DNA from 3 places in the Flavonifractor sp. An112 genome. Region 3 is predicted to be linked to each of the others. Evidence: predicted binding sites of a transcription regulator. Region 3 holds the regulator's gene; each other region holds the start of a gene.
What was found. Region 3 encodes HrcA, which represses chaperone genes, less so after heat shock. Its sites were predicted from a motif close to TGTTAGCACTCNNNNNNNNNGAGTGCTAACA; they were not measured.

Region 1 (5,547 bases), on a different contig from region 3:
TCCTGGCCCACCACACGCTGGTGGAGGATGTCCTCCAGATGGAGCAGCTTCTCGCGCTCCCCCTCCATCAGCTTGGCTACGGGGATGCCGGTCCAGCGCTCGATGATGCGGGCAATCTCCTCCTCGGTGACCTTATCCCGCAGCAGGGAACGGGCTTTGCCTTCGTTGGCAATGGCCTCCTCCGCCTCCAGCTGCTTGCGCAGTTCGGGGATTCTGCCGTACTGCAGTTCGGCGGCCTTGTTCAGGTCGTACTGCCGCTGGGCCTTCTCCAGCTCGGCGTTGGCAGCCTCCAGGTCCTCACGCAGCTTCTGAACCTTGCCGATGGCATTCTTCTCGTTCTCCCACTGGGCCTTCTTGGCGTTGAACTTATCCCGCATCTCGGCCAGCTCCTTCTGGATCTCGGCCAGGTGCTCACGGGACAGGGCGTCGTCCTCCTTCTTCAGGGCGGCCTCCTCGATCTCGTGCTGGATGATCTTACGCTGGATGATGTCCAGCTCGGTGGGCATGGAGTCGATCTCGGTGCGGATCATGGCGCAGGCCTCATCGATCAGGTCGATGGCCTTATCGGGCAGGAAACGGTCGGTGATATAGCGGTCGGACAGGGTAGCGGCGGCGATGATGGCGCCGTCCTGGATCTTTACGCCGTGGAACACCTCATAGCGCTCCTTCAGGCCACGGAGGATGGCAATGGTGTCCTCCACCGTAGGCTCGTTGACCATGACGGGCTGGAACCGCCGCTCCAGAGCGGCGTCCTTCTCGATATACTGGCGGTACTCGTTGAGGGTGGTGGCGCCAATGCAGTGGAGCTCGCCACGGGCCAGCATGGGTTTCAGCAGGTTGCCGGCGTCCATGGCGCCCTCGGTCTTGCCGGCGCCCACGATGGTGTGCAACTCGTCGATGAAGAGGATGATACGGCCCTCGGACTTCTTCACCTCGTTGAGGACGGCCTTCAGCCGCTCCTCAAACTCGCCCCGGTACTTAGCACCCGCAATGAGGGAACCCATATCCAGAGCGAAGATGGTCTTGTCCTTCAGGGAGCCGGGCACGTCACCCTTGACAATTCGCTGGGCCAGGCCCTCGGCGATGGCGGTTTTGCCTACGCCGGGTTCACCGATGAGGACGGGGTTGTTTTTGCTCTTGCGGCTCAGAATACGGATCACGTTGCGGATCTCGTCGTCACGACCGATCACCGGGTCCAGCTTGTTCTGCCGGGCCCGCTCCACCAAGTCGGAGCCATACTTCTTCAGGGCGTTGTAGGTGTCCTCCGGGTTGTCGGAGGTGACCCGCTGATTGCCGCGGACGGCGGTCAGAGCCTGGAGCACCCCTTCCTTGGTGACGTTATAGGTACGGAAGAGTTCCTTCAGCTCCCGGTTGGCGGTGTCGATCAGGGAGAGCAGCAGGTGCTCCACCGAGACATATTCGTCCTTCATGGAGGAGGCAATGGACTCGGCGGTATTCAGGCACTTGTCCACATCCTGAGCCACATAGATCTTGCCCTGCTCACGGCCGGAGCCGGAGACACGGGGCAGTTTTTCCACCTCCGCCTTGGTGGCGGCGGTGAAAGAGGGAACGGTGAGACCCATGTTCCCCAACAGCTGGGGAATCAGGCCGGACTCGTCGCTGAGCAGTGCCAGCAGCAGGTGAGGCTGCTCGATCTGCTGGTTACCATATTCCGTGGCCAGACTCTGGGCGGTCTGGACGGCCTCCAGAGACTTCTGGGTATATTTCTGTGCATTCATAAAAAACACTCCTTTCAAGGGGCAGCTTTTTGTTTGTCCTCAGTATAGTCCCCTGCAAAACAAAAATCATGAACGGAGTGTGAATTTTTAGCACTCATATGAAGAGAGTGCTAAAACCTTCGGCAGGTGGAGTGATTTGACAGGATAGCCCCTTTACGAGCGCAGAAAAAAGAGGTATAATGCCGTGGACTGTCTGAAGGAGGAGCGAGATGAAACGGACCAACGATTTGGGGCATGATCCAGTTTTTCGCCTGGTGTGCAAGCTGGCCATTCCCACCATGCTGGCCCAGCTGGTCAGCGTACTCTATAGCATTGTAGACCGCATTTACATTGGAAACATTCCCCAGATCGGGGATCTGGCCCTGGCGGGAGTGGGTGTGTGCGGCCCTATCGTCACGCTGCTCAGCTCCTTTGCATCCCTGGTGGGATTGGGCGGCTCGCCTATCCTGGCCATGCGGATGGGGGAGGGGAACCGGAAGGAGGCCAGCCGGGTGCTGTCCAACAGCTTCTTCATGCTGTTGGTACTGGCGGTGGGGTTGACAGGGCTGTTCCTGCTGCTTAAGGAGCAGTTGCTTCAGTGGTTTGGCGCCAGTCCGGCCACCTTTGGCTATGCGGATACTTATTTGACCATCTACACCGCCGGCACCTTCTTTGCCCTGATGGCCACCGGCATGAACAGCTTTTTGATCGCCCAAGGCTATTCTGGCCTGGGTATGGCCACAGTGATGCTGGGGGCGGTGCTCAATATTGTGCTGGACCCCATTTTTATCTTTGTTTTAAAGTTGGATGTGGTGGGTGCGGCTCTGGCTACGGTCATCTCCCAGATGGCCTCCTGCGCCTTCGTGCTCTGCTCTCTGCTGCGGAAAAAGATGCCGGTGCCCCTGCGATGGGGCGGCTTTGACCGGAAGATCATGATGCGGATCGTCACATTTGGCTTGTCCCCCTTCCTGATCATTGCCACCGACAGCGTGCTGCTCATCGTCCTCAACACAGTGCTCCAGCACTACGGCGGCCCAGAGTTGGGCGACAAGCTGGTGGTCTGCGCCACCATTGTGCAGAGCTATCTGCTTCTCATCACCATGCCCATGGGTGGCCTGACCTTGGGTACTCAGCCGGTGATCAGCTTTAACTACGGGGCGGGCAACGTCGCCCGGATCAAGCGGGCCATGAAATCCATTGTGGGATTGTGCCTGACCTTCTGCGCCCTGATGACTGTGGTGACCTACACCCTGTCTCCGGTGTTTGTCCGGCTCTTTACTCAGAATCCGGAACTGATTGACCGCTCAGTGGGCTATATCAAGGTGTTTACCGCTATGATCCTGCCTCTGGCCGTCCAGTATCCCCTGGTGGACGAGACCACCGCCCTGGGTCATGTGCGGCTGGCGCTGTTCTGTTCTCTGTTCCGTAAGACGGTTTTTCTGGCCTGCCTGCTGCTGCTGCCCGCTCTGGTGTCGGCGGAGGCTACCTTCTTGTCTGAGCCCATAGCCGATGCTGTGGCGGCTACCGTTACCACCATTCTGTTCCTTCGTTTCTTCCCCCGTATTCTGGCCGAGCGCAGCGGAACGCCTGCCTCGCAATAAAAAAGTCCGCCGCGAAGAATGCTTCGCGGCGGACTTTTTTCATGTAAGCAGGAATCAATGCTCCTTGCGCTGGCACTTCTTGGGGGTCACGCAGGTGCCCTCAGCAATGGCCACCACAATGGGCTCCTCCAGGAAATCAGCAGCAGAATCGCTGATGTCGGGGCGGGGGATAGCTACCTTGCGGGCCTCAAACCTCATCTTGCGGGAGGTGTTGCCGATGTGAGTGATCTCACCATAGGCCTCGATGAAGTCGCCGGCATACACAGGCGCCTTGAACTCAATGTTGTTGTAAGCGCAGAACAGGCCCTCGTCGCCGTCACACTGGATCAGCAGCTCGGTAGCCACGTCGCCGAACAGATGCACCATATGGGCGCCATCCACCAGGTTTCCGCCGTAGTGGGCGTCCTTCGCAGACATCCGCAGACGGATCATCGAGGTGTACTTTTTCTCTTCCATGTCGATTCCACTCCTTATTCATATTTGTGAAAAGAGAACAAAAGGGACAGGACACTAAGACCATTGTACGTCTCTTTAACAGTCTTGTCAACAGCGGAAATTTGTGGTATAATTTTCTCTTTTACTTTAGCGAGAGAAAGAACGGCTCATTTTTGGAGAAGGGCCTCACCGGCGGTATAGATGTTGCCGGCGCCTACGGTAAGGATCAGATCACCGGGTTGTGCCAACTCCTTCAGTTTGGCGGTTACATCCTCCAGGGTGGGGCAGTAAATGCTGCCGGGAATCTGGTCGGCCAGGTCCTGCGAAGAGATGCCCAGACCGTTGGTTTCACGGGCGGCATAGATCTCGGCCAGCAGGGTGACATCGGGCTGACGCAGGACCTTAACAAAGTCGTCGAACAGGGCTTTGGTGCGGCTGTAGGTGTGGGGCTGGAAGGCACAGATAATCCGCTCATAACCCAGGGTACGGGCGGCGGCCAGCAGGGCCTGAAGCTCACCAGGATGATGGGCGTAGTCGTCGTACACCTCGGCGCCATTGTAAGTGCCCTTGTGCTCAAAGCGGCGGCCGGCGCCCCGGAATGCGTTGAGACCTTCGCTTACCGCCTTGGGGGAGACAGCCAGGGCGATGGCAGCGGCTGCCGCAGCCAGGGCGTTTTTCACGTTGTGTTCTCCGGGGACCCGCAGGCCTACCCGGGTAAAGACTTCGCCGCGATAGATGATGTCAAAGGTGGGCAGCCCCCGACTCCATGTCAGGTTAGCGGCGTGGACATCGCCTTCCTCCAGACCGAAGGTGAGAACAGGGCGGGTTTCGCCTTCCAACGTGTGCATGGTGTTGGCGTCGTCGGCGTTGGCCACGATCAGGCCGTTTTCCGGCACCCGGTCGGCAAAGGCCCGGAAGGAGTGCTCCACATCGTCCAGGTCCTTGAAGAAGTCCAGGTGATCGGCCTCAATGTTGAGGATCACTGCCACAGTGGGGAAGAAGGAGAGAAAGGAGTTGCAGTATTCGCAGCTCTCCAGAATAATGGTGTCCCCGTGGCCCACCCGGTAACCGGCGCCCAGCAGGGGCAGGGTGCCGCCGATCATGACAGTGGGGTCCATCTGAGCTGCCATGATGATGTGGGTGCACATAGAGGTGGTGGTAGTCTTGCCGTGGGTGCCCGAGATGCACAGAGCATTTTTATAGCCCCTCATAATGGAACCCCAGGCCTGAGCACGCTCAAAAACAGGGATGTTCAGCGCGTGGGCCTCCACAATCTCGGGGTTGTCATCATGAACAGCGGAGGTACGGATGATCAGGTCGGCGCCCCGTACATTTTCAGCACGGTGGCCGATGGCCACGGGAATACCCAGGGAGCGGAGATGTTCCACTGTAGCACTGTCGCTCATGTCGGAGCCGGTGATCTGGATACCCGCCTTGTGAAGCACCTCGGCCAGAGGAGACATGGAAACGCCGCCGATGCCGATCAGGTGAGCCTTGCGGCCAGGCGTCAGATAGTCGTGAATGTTGGGATTGGTCATGGGGTTTACACACCCTTTTCTACAGATTATAATGATAAAAGTTCAACACTATATTATAATCCATTATAGGTAAATAGCAAGCCAAACATACCGGGGGAGGTGGAGAAAATGAAAAAGTGGCCGATTCCGGAAGGCGTGCAGCATTGCTTGGATATCCTGCGGAAGGCAGGCTGTGCTGCCCATCCGGTGGGTGGCTGCGTTCGGGATCTGCTGCTGGGCCGCACGCCGGGGGATTATGACCTGTGTACATCCGCC
Region 2 (5,547 bases), on a different contig from region 3:
TTTTCCACACTTGTCCACACTGGTGGAAAACAACCGTTATGCATATTCCGGTAGACATAAAAGTAGTCAAGGGAAAAATCCACGGCAGAATTGCCAAAGTTTCCACACAGCGGGAGACGGGAAGGAAAGACCATGTCCGACACCATCGCAGCCATCGCCACACCAGCCGTTCCCAGTGCCATCGGCATCCTCCGTCTCAGCGGGCCGGAGGCCATTGCCGCGGTCTCTACGGTGTTTCGGCCCCTGGGGGGCAAACCTCTGACGGCATATGAGGACCGGCATCTGGTGCTGGGGGAGCTGCTGGGGCCGGGGGGCGAGGTCATCGACCAGGCCCTGGCCACCATCTCTCACGGCCCCCACAGCTATACCGGGGAGGATACGGCGGAAGTGCAGTGTCACGGCTCCCCGGCGGTGCTCTCTCTGGGGCTGGAGGCCCTCTTTGCCCAGGGGGTGCGGCAGGCGGGGCCGGGGGAGTTTACCCGCCGGGCCTTCCTCAACGGGCGGCTGGACCTGACCCAGGCGGAGGCGGTGGCCGACCTCATTGACGCCGAGACCCCCGCCGCCGTGTATCAGGCCGCCGGTCAGCTCTCCGGCGCTCTGGGCCGCCGGGTGGGGGCCATCTATGACGGTCTCACCGACCTGCTGGCCCACTTCCACGCTGTGCTGGACTATCCCGACGAGGACATCGACCCCTTCCGGGCGGACACCATCCGGGAGGGGCTCACTGGGGCCAGAACCGCCCTGGAGGACCTGCTGGCCACCTACCAGCGGGGGAGGTACATTGCCGGGGGCGTGCCCTGTGTGCTGGTGGGGCGGCCCAACGCGGGCAAATCCTCCCTGCTTAACGCCCTGGTGGGCTATGACCGGGCCATCGTCACCGATATCCCCGGTACCACCCGGGACACGGTGGAGGCCAAGTGCGTGCTGGGGGGCGTGACCCTGCGGCTCATTGATACCGCCGGCATCCGGGAGACCGAGGATACCGTGGAGCGCATCGGCGTGGAGCGCAGCCGTGCCGCGCTGGAGGAGGCCGCTCTGGCCCTGGTGCTGTGGGACGGCTCCACGGCCCTGGGGGAGGAGGATTGGGACCTGCTGGCCGATGCCAGAGACCACGCGCCGGTGATCCTGGTACGCACCAAGGCGGACCTGCCCTCCAAGCCCATGCCGGTGCTGGGGGTGGAGGAGATGCCACCGGTGGTGTCGGTGTCCGCCAAGACCGGCCAGGGGCTGGACAAGCTGGGAGAGCTGGTGGAAGGACTCTTCCCCACGGTGGGCGTGGGAGGGGCGGGAGAACTGCTCACCAACGCCCGGCAGGCGGAGGCCGCCCGGCGGGCGTTGGACAGCGTGGCCCGGGCGGAGGAGAGCCTGGAGGCGGGGGTCACCCCCGACGCCCTCCTTACCGACGTGGAGGAGGCCCTGTCCGCCCTGGGCGAGCTCACCGGAGCCAATATCCGGGAGGACATCACCGCCCGCATCTTCGAGCGGTTCTGTGTTGGAAAATAGGGGCGGCCTTTGGCCGCTCCTTTTTTGCGCTTTGTAACCCCTTGTCTCCACATTGGCACCGGCCCTGTAACCCTCTGTACCACGGAACATGGTAGGATGGAGGCAGAAAAGGAGGTCACTGTTATGAAACGCACGGTATTGCCTGCCCTGCTGCTGGCCCTTGCCCTGTGCGGCTGCGCGGCGCAGACACTTGCTGAGACGCAGACCACGCCCCCACCGAAGGAGAGCGCTCCGGCGGCGGAATACGACTTCACCATACTGCCGGTACAGGAGGAGAGCATCCATACTCTCTACAACCAGGAGGGTTATGAGGTGAGGAAGGTCACTCCCTATGAGGGGGACTATCTGGTGGAGTACGGCTATGAAAATGACCCCGAATGCGCCCTGCTGGCCTGGGTGTTTGGTCAGACCGGCCGCCGGGTACAGCTGGCCGGCAGGAGCCAGTTTACCGCCTATGAGATCACAGGTCCCGGTGAGGTGCGCTACACCACCACCGGGTGGGACGCAGGCACCGCCTGGAAGGGTCTCCCGGAGATCCGTACGGTGTGGGTGGTGGGGGACGAGCACGGTTCCATCCATCCCGACCAGGACTGGGGGGCCATCCAGTCCTACCAGGAAACCGCCTGGCTGGACCCAACCCAGCCCTTTTCCATGGGGACCTCCAGCGAGGCCGCCGATCCACCCAAGGAGTGGGGGCGGTATGAGCAGCTCTACGACGCCCGCATCGATGCCGACGGCCTGTCCTTCTCCTTTATCCCCAACGGGGACAGCCCGGAGAAGGTGGTCTCCTTCTTCCCGGCAGTCACCACCATCCCGCCCTTTTCCACCGCCTTTGACCCGGAGGGCAGAATCTTCACCATCCGCCTGTACAACACCTGCCTGGAGAGCGGAAGCACAGAAGCCGATGTAGATGAGTGGTTGGGAGACTACCCGGAGGACCTGTACCCCTATTCCTTCCCGGCGGGTTCCCTGGGCCGGGACAGCCACTTCTTAAAGGATGTCACTGTGGCCCAGGACGGGGAGGATGTGGTGGTGTCCGCCGTCCTCACCGACAGGGCCTGGCGCTTCACGGTGGAGACCTCCAACTTGGGCCGGGATAACATCCCCTCCTTCCGCATCCTGTTCCGGGAATACGACTGGGAGATAGACGGGGAGGGGTGAATTGTAAACATTTCTTGAACCCCCTTGCAATTTTTCATACGAAGGATTATGATAGCGTTAGCACTCTGGATAATTGAGTGCTAACGCTATGTTTTTAAAAACACTTTCATATACAGGAGGCATTCATCGTGGAAAAGAAAGAATTTCAGGCGGAATCCAAGCGACTGCTGGACCTGATGATCAACTCCATCTATACCCACAAGGAGATCTTCCTGCGGGAGATCATCTCCAACGCCAGCGACGCCATGGATAAGCTGGCCTATAAGGCCCTCACCGACGACAAGGTGGGCCTGGACCGGTCAGAGCTGAAGATCACCCTCACCCCCGACCAGATCGCCCGTACCCTGACCATCAGCGACAACGGCATCGGTATGACCAAGGAGGAGCTGGAGCAGAACCTGGGCACCATCGCCCGCAGCGGCTCCCTCCAGTTTAAGCAGGAGATGGCCAAGCAGGAGAAGGCCGAGGGGGATACCACCGACATCATCGGTCAGTTCGGCGTGGGCTTCTATTCCGCCTTCATGGTGGCCGACCATGTTACCGTCACCAGCAAGGCCTACGGCGCCGGCCAGGCCTGGAAGTGGGAGTCTGACGGCGCCGACGGCTACACCATCGAGCCCTGCGAGAAGGACAAGGTGGGCACCGACATTGTGCTCCACATCAAGGCCAACACCGACGACGACCACTACGACGAGTATCTGGAGCAGTACCGTATCGCCGATCTGGTGAAGAAGTACTCCGACTATATCCACTATCCCATCGTCATGCTCATGCACAAGTCCCGCCAGAAGCCCCGCCCGGAGGACGCCGGCGACGACTACAAGCCCGAGTGGGAGGACTATGACGAGTGGGAGACCCTCAACTCCATGGTGCCCCTGTGGCAGCGGCCCAAGAGCGAGGTCAAGACCGAGGAATACAACCAGTTCTACAAGGAGAAGTACGGCGACTGGGAGGACCCCCTGAGCGTGATCCACGTGTCCGCCGAGGGCACTGTGGAGTACAAGGCCATGCTCTACATCCCCTCCCACGCCCCCTACGACTTCTACACCCGGGAATATGAGAAGGGCCTGCAGCTCTACTCCTCCGGCGTGCTCATCATGGACAAGTGCGCCGACCTGCTGCCCGAGCACTTCCGCTTCGTCAAGGGCGTGGTGGACTCCCAGGACTTCTCCCTGAACATTTCCCGCGAGATGCTCCAGCACACCCGCCAGCTGAAGGTCATTGCCAACAACCTGGAGAAGAAAATCAAGGCCGAGCTGCTCCGCCTCCAGAAGGAGGACCGGGAGAAGTACGAGACCTTCTGGAAGGCCTTCGGTCCCCAGATCAAGATGGGTGTGGTGGCCGACTACGGCGTCCACAAGGACCTGCTCAGCGACCTGCTGCTGTTCTGGTCCTCCAAGGAGGGCAAGCTGACCACCCTGGCCGAGTACAAGGAGCGGATGCCCGAGGACCAGCAGTACGTCTACTTTGCCTGCGGCGAGGACACCGCCAAGCTGGACAAGCTGCCCCAGGCCGAGCGTATCCGGGACAAGGGCTACGAGATCCTCTACCTCACCGCCGAGGCCGACCAGTTCGTGGTCAACGTGCTGGGCGCGGTGGACGGCAAGGCCTTCAAGTCGGTGGACGACGACGACGCCCTGCCTGAGACCGACGAGGAGAAGGCCGCCCTGGAGCAGAAGGCGGAGGAGAACAAGCCGGTGCTGGACTTCCTGAAGGAGACCCTGGGGGGCGACATCCACGAAGCCCGCCTGTCCAAGATCCTGAAGAGCGGCGCCGTGTGCCTCACCACCGACGGCCCCATCACTCTGGAGATGGAGAAGTACTTCCAGCGGATGGACCCGGACAACGCCGACAACATGAAGGCCCAGCGGGTGCTGGAACTCAATCCCGATTCGGACGCCTTTGCCGCCCTGAAGCGGGCGGTGGCCGAGGACAAGGACCTGGCCGCCAAGTACGCCCAGCTGCTGTATGCCCAGGCCCAGCTCATTGCCGGTCTGCCTCTGGCCGACCCCGCGGGCTACACCGAGCTGGTGTGCTCCCTGATGAAGTAATGAATCACAAAAGGCCCCGCTGCCAACGGCAGCGGGGCCTTTTTGCGTGGAATTGTAAACTTAGGGAGTAACTACGATCAGAATGCCGGGAACACCACCGGCCACGCTGGCGCCCATCATAACAAAGTAGGTGCCGTTGGTGTAAATCAGGGTGGTGCCGCCGTCGTCATTGACGAAGCTGTCCATGTACCGGAAGCCGCTGGCCACCAGGGCGGCGTCATAGCGCTCGGCGAAGTCCTCGCCGTGACCGGCGTTCTTGATGCTGGTGTAGGAGTAGAAGAAGCCGCCGGAGTTGTCGGAGGGATCATAGGTGCTGTCCATGGCGTAGGTGCCCATCACCAGACCGAAGTCAGGCACGCCGGCGAACCGGGAGTAGGACTGGTAACCGGAGCTGGCGGGCTTCTTCACGGTGACGGTGCAGGAAGCGCTCTTGCCGTTGGGGGTGGAGGCGGTGATGGTAACGGTACCGGGGGCCACGGCGGTGACGGTGCCGCTCCACACGGTGGCCACAGCGGTGTTGGAGGAGGTCCAGGTGATGTTCTTGTTGACGGCGTCGGCGGGCTGGACGGTGGCGGTGAGGGTGCCGGTCTTGCCCACGTCCAGGGTCATGGTAGTCTGGTTCAGGGTGACAGAGGAGACGGCCACGGGGGCGGCGGTAACGGTGACGGTGCAGGAGCCGCTGACGCCGTTGTCGGCCACGGCGGTGATGGTGGCGGTGCCCGCCTTATGGGCGGTGACAGTGCCGTTGCTGACGCTGGCCACGCTGGCGTCGGAGGAACTCCAGGTCAGGGACTTGACGGTGGCATTGGAGGGGGCCGTCTGTACGGAGATG
Region 3 (5,547 bases):
GGCGGCGGCGACGTGCGGGCGGCCTCCCTCATCGACGTGTGCCCCCTGTGGCTGGTGGCCCTTCCCCTGTCCGCCCTCTTCGGTCTGGTGCTGAAGTGGGGTGTCTTCTGGGTGTATGTGGGCGTTATCATGGAGCAGATCACCAAATTTATTGTGGGTGTGCCCCGGTTCCGCTCCAAGGCCTGGATCAATGACGTGACCCAATATGTGAAGAAAGAGGAGGTCTCCCAATGAAGATCACCGTTCTGATGGAAAACTCCGCCCAGGATGGACTGATTCCCGAGCATGGCCTGTCCTTTTATGTAGAATACCGGGGCGGCCGCTACCTGCTGGATGCCGGAGAGTGCGGCGCGGTGGTGTACAACGCCGCCAAGCTGGGGGTGGATCTGTCCAAGGTGGACAAAGCCGCTCTGTCCCACGGACACTATGACCACGCCGACGGCTTCAACGCCTTTTTTGCCGTTAATCCTTCCGCCTCCGTCTACGCCCGTCCCCGGATCACCGACCCGGAGACCTGGGCGGAAAAGGAGTACATCGGTGTCAACATGGGGATGTTCTGCCGGCACGAGAAGCGCTTTGACCTGGCGGAGGGACCCCGGGATCTGGCGGAGGGCCTCCACCTGATCCCCGACCAGGTGAAGCATGAGCAGTCCCTGGTGGCTGAGACCTCCGAAGGTCTGGTGGTCCTCAACTCCTGCTGCCACGCTGGAGTGGTGAAGATTCTCACACAGCTCTCCGAACAGTTCCCCAGCACCCCCATCCGTGCGGTATTGGGGGGCTTCCATCTGATGGGCAAGGAGGGTGTTACCACCCTGGGCCCTACCCCGGAGAAGGTACGATCCATCGCCGCCGCCCTGCGGGATGATTTAAAGGTACAGGATATCTACACCGGCCACTGCACCGGAGATCCCGCCTACGCCCTGCTGGAGGAGGAACTGGGCGACAGGCTTCACCACCTCACCGCCGGAGCGGTGTATGAATTTGCCGACTGAATCAAAAAGGACGCGCCTGCGGCGCGTCCTTTTCTTATAATTCCCGTTCCATTCTAATATCGGACAGTTGAAACCACTTGTCAGAATACGTGACGTATTCAAATCCCAGCTTCTCATAGATCCGCAGGGCAGCCTTCAGCTTGTGGTTGGAGGTGATCACGATGGTCTTTTGTCCCGCGTCCCGGGCGGCCTGGATCACCGCCTCCATCAGGGCGGTGCCAATGCCCCGCTCCCGGTACTCCTCTTTGACGCCGAACTTCAGTGCCTCGCACACACCGTCGCCCTGAAGCTCCAGCATGACCATGCCCACAATCTCCTGACCGCAGCGGGCCAGCAGCACACGGCCGCCCCCGGCGATAAAGCGGTGCGGATCGGCCAGCATCTCCAGGTCTACCGGCTCCAGCAGGTCATACTCCAGCAGCCAGGGCAGAGAGATGTCCTCCAGATCCTGTTTGTAGCGCTCCTCGTAGTCAATGATCTCCACGGGCACCGTTCCGTCCACAGAGACACCCCTCCTGTTTGCAAATATTGTTCCTTATTGGATAGAATACCATTGAACGGCTCCCGCGTCAACCGCTCTGATTTGCATTCAGAGTGCCCGTCTGCTATCTTTTCTTCGTTCACATTTAATTTACAACCCTGCCTATTGACTTTTCCGGCGGACGGTGCTACATTATCTTTAGCACTCAGGTAGTATGAGTGCTAAATCAAAAGTGAGGTGGCCGCTATGGATTTAACCGAACGCAAAAAACGAATCCTGCGCGCCATCATCGAAAGTTACATCCAGTCGGCGGAGCCGGTGGGTTCCAAGGCCATTGCCTCTTCCATCGGCATGGAGATCTCTTCCGCCACCATCCGAAACGAGATGGCGGATCTGGAATCTCTGGGACTGCTGGAAAAGCCCCATACCTCCGCCGGACGCATCCCCTCTCCCAAGGGGTATCGGTTCTACGTCAACGAACTGATGGAGGAGCACAAGCTCTCCCTTCAGGAGACCGAGCGCATCAACCAGGCCCTGCGGATGAAGATGCAGGAGCTGGACCGGGTGCTGGACCAGGCCGGCCGGGTGGTGTCTCAGTTGACCAACTACCCCGCCTTTGCTCTGTCCTCCGGCATGAGCCGGGTGACGATCCGCCGGTTTGACCTTCTGATGGTGGAGCACAACGCCTTTATCATCGTGGTAATGACCGACACCAATGTGGTGCGCAACCGGCTGATCCGGCTGCCCTCCGATTTGACGGAGGCTCAGCTGCAAATGCTCAACACCCTGCTCAACGCCACCTTTACCGGCCTGCCTCTGGATGAGATTACGCCGGAGCTGATGCGGGTGGCCCAGCACGCCGCCGGAGAGGCCTACGGGCTCATCTCCTTGGTTGTCTCCTTCGCGATGGAAGTGCTGGAGAGCCTGGAGCGGCGCACCGTCCACACCTCGGGCATCGCCCATCTGCTGGAGCTGCCTGAGTACCGCTCTTTGGAGCGGGCCCAGCCTCTGCTGAGCTACCTCTCCGAGGACGCCGATCCCGCCCGTTTCCCCGTCCCCAAGGACGCCGCCATGAAGATCCTCATCGGCCCGGAAAATGTGGCCGACGCACTGAAGGACACCAGCGTAGTGGTGGCCAGCTACGATATCGGCGAAGGGATGCGGGGCGTCATCGGCGTGGTTGGTCCCACCCGTATGGATTACGCCAAAATCACCGCCCGCCTTTCCTATCTGGCCGAGGGTTTATCCCGGCTGTTCGGACACGGCGAGCTGCCGGGCGGCAGCGACGATCATAAATAGGAGATGAGTGCATCCCATGAGTAAGAAAGAGAAACAGCCCGAAGAGGTCACCCCTGAGGAGCAGACCACTCCCACCGCCGCCCCCGAGGCTGCGGAGGAAGCCCCCAATCCCCTGCTGGAGGAGCTGGAGGCCCTGAAGCAGAACCTCACCGACCAGGAGGACAAGTTCCTCCGCCTGGCCGCCGAGTATGACAACTACCGCCGCCGCAGTCAGAAGGAAAAGGAATCGGCCTGGGCCGATTCCAAGGCGGAGACCGCCGCCGCCTTCCTGCCGGTGTACGATAACCTGGAGCGGGCCCTCAAGCAGGAGACCGCCGATGAGGCCTATAAGAAGGGCGTGGAGATGACCATGACCCAGCTGAAGGAGGTCCTCTCCAAGCTGGGCATCGAAGAGATCCCCGCCCTGGGTCAGACCTTTGACCCCAACCTCCACAATGCAGTGATGCACGTGGAGGATGAGAACGCCGGCGAGAACACCATTGTCGAGGTATTCCAGTCCGGCTTCCGCAGCGGAGACAAGGTGATCCGCTTTGCCATGGTCAAGGTTGCCAACTGACCGTTCAGGCACACAATGTGCGCTGACATTCCCAAGTTGAAAAACAATTTACGATATATTGGAGGAATTGATTATGTCTAAGATTATCGGTATCGACCTCGGTACGACCAACTCTTGTGTTGCTGTTATGGAGGGCGGCGAGGCCGTCGTCATCGCCAACGCGGAAGGCAACCGCACCACCCCCTCTGTGGTGGCCTTCTCCAAGGACGGCGAGCGTATGGTGGGCCAGGTGGCCAAGCGCCAGGCCATCACCAACCCCGACCGCACCATCTCTTCCATCAAGCGTGAGATGGGCTCCAACTACAAGGTGAACATCGACGGCAAGGCCTACACTCCCCAGGAGATCTCCGCCATGATCCTGCAGAAGCTGAAGGCGGACGCCGAGGCCTATCTGGGCCAGCCTGTGACCGAGGCCGTCATCACCGTTCCCGCTTACTTCACCGACGCTCAGCGTCAGGCCACCAAGGACGCCGGCCGCATCGCCGGTCTGGACGTGAAGCGTATCATCAACGAGCCCACCGCCGCGGCTCTGGCCTACGGCGTGGATAAGGAGACCGATCAGAAGATCATGGTCTACGACCTGGGCGGCGGTACCTTCGATGTGTCCGTGCTGGAGGTCGGCGACGGCGTCATCGAGGTGCTGGCTACCGCCGGTAACAACCGCCTGGGCGGCGATGACTTCGATAAGGCCGTCATGGACTGGATGGCCGCTGAGTTCAAGAAGGACTCCGGTATCGACCTGACCGGCGACAAGGTCGCCATGCAGCGCCTGAAGGAGGCTGCCGAGAAGGCCAAGATCGAGCTGTCCGGCGTCACCTCCACCAACATCAACCTGCCCTATATCACCGCTGACGCCACCGGCCCCAAGCACCTGGATCTGACTCTGACCCGGGCCAAGTTTGATCAGCTGACCGCTCACCTGGTTGAGGCCACTGCCGGCCCCGTCCGTCAGGCCATGAGCGACGCCGGCCTGAGTTCCGGCGACATCTCCAAGGTGCTGCTGGTGGGCGGCTCCAGCCGTATCCCCGCCGTGCAGGACATGGTCAAGAAGCTGACCGGCAAGGAAGGCTTCAAGGGCATTAACCCCGACGAGTGCGTGGCCATCGGCGCTGCTCTCCAGGGCGGCGTTCTGGTGGGCGACGTGAAGGGCCTGCTGCTGCTGGACGTGACTCCTCTGTCCCTGGGCATCGAGACCATGGGCGGCGTTATGACCAAGCTCATCGAGCGCAACACCACCATCCCCGCCAAGAAGAGCCAGGTGTTCACCACCGCCGCTGACAACCAGACCTCCGTTGAGGTCCACGTGCTGCAGGGCGAGCGTGAGATGGCTCAGTACAACAAGACCCTGGGCCGCTTCAACCTGGACGGCATTGCTCCCGCCCGCCGCGGCGTGCCTCAGATCGAGGTTACCTTCGACATCGACGCCAACGGCATCGTGAATGTGTCCGCCAAGGATCTGGGCACCGGCAAGGAGCAGCACATCACCATCACCTCCTCCACCAATATGTCCAAGGAGGACATCGACAAGGCCGTCAAGGAGGCCGAGCAGTTTGCCGCCGAGGACGCCAAGCGCAAGGAAGAGGTGGATGTCCGCAACCAGGCCGACCAGGTGATCTACCAGACCGAGAAGGCTCTGGAGGACGCCAAGGACAAGATCGACGCCAACGACAAGGCCACTGTGGAGGCCGCCCTGAACAAGCTGAAGGACGCCATGAAGGGCACCGACATCGAGGCCATCAAGGCTGCCACCGAGGAAGCTTCCAAGGCCTTCTACCCCATCGCTGAGAAGATGTATCAGCAGGCCAATCCCCAGGGCGGTCAGGCCGGCCCCGACATGGGCGGCGCCAACTTCGGCGGCCAGGCCGGCGGCGCCAACACCGACCCCAACGTGGTGGACGCCGACTATCAGGTCGTGGACGACGACAACAACAAGTAATCACACAGCGAAATGCCGCGGGCGGGGGCTTGTCCCCCGCCTGCGCTCCGTTGCGTTTTCTTCCATACGGTGGATCGTGGAGGGCTGTTTTCCCACGCTTCACTCTCCCCGCTCCACTTTGAAACAGAGGTGAACACCAATGCCTGAACAGAAACGAGATTATTATGAAGTCCTGGGCGTCGCCAAGACCGCCAGCGACGACGAGCTGAAAAAGGCCTACCGGAAGCTGGCCAAGAAATACCACCCCGACCTGAACCCCGGCGACAAGGACGCCGAGGCCAAG

Region 1: clpB (ATP-dependent chaperone ClpB) is a predicted target of HrcA. The motif match lies at 1,825-1,855, and genes of this name have one in related genera.
Region 2: htpG (molecular chaperone HtpG) is a predicted target of HrcA. The motif match lies at 2,720-2,750, and genes of this name have one in related genera.

The regions. Positions count from the first base shown of each region.
Region 1 is NZ_CAJFGT010000063.1:4,250-9,796, forward strand. Features, by position in the region: gene clpB (ATP-dependent chaperone ClpB) at 1-1,739, opposite strand, end outside; gene IHN22_RS09820 (MATE family efflux transporter) at 1,949-3,319, shown strand; gene IHN22_RS09825 (hotdog fold domain-containing protein) at 3,374-3,775, opposite strand; gene murC (UDP-N-acetylmuramate--L-alanine ligase) at 3,922-5,292, opposite strand; gene IHN22_RS09835 (CCA tRNA nucleotidyltransferase) at 5,401-5,547, shown strand, end outside.
Region 2 is NZ_CAJFGT010000035.1:4,879-10,425, reverse strand. Features, by position in the region: gene mnmE (tRNA uridine-5-carboxymethylaminomethyl(34) synthesis GTPase MnmE) at 133-1,503, shown strand; gene IHN22_RS06930 (hypothetical protein) at 1,627-2,664, shown strand; gene htpG (molecular chaperone HtpG) at 2,793-4,715, shown strand; gene IHN22_RS06920 (Ig-like domain-containing protein) at 4,776-5,547, opposite strand, start outside.
Region 3 is NZ_CAJFGT010000001.1:32,848-38,394, reverse strand. Features, by position in the region: gene IHN22_RS00165 (MATE family efflux transporter) at 1-234, shown strand, start outside; gene IHN22_RS00160 (MBL fold metallo-hydrolase) at 231-992, shown strand; gene IHN22_RS00155 (GNAT family N-acetyltransferase) at 1,027-1,494, opposite strand; gene hrcA (heat-inducible transcriptional repressor HrcA) at 1,720-2,772, shown strand; gene grpE (nucleotide exchange factor GrpE) at 2,780-3,328, shown strand; gene dnaK (molecular chaperone DnaK) at 3,402-5,264, shown strand; gene dnaJ (molecular chaperone DnaJ) at 5,404-5,547, shown strand, end outside.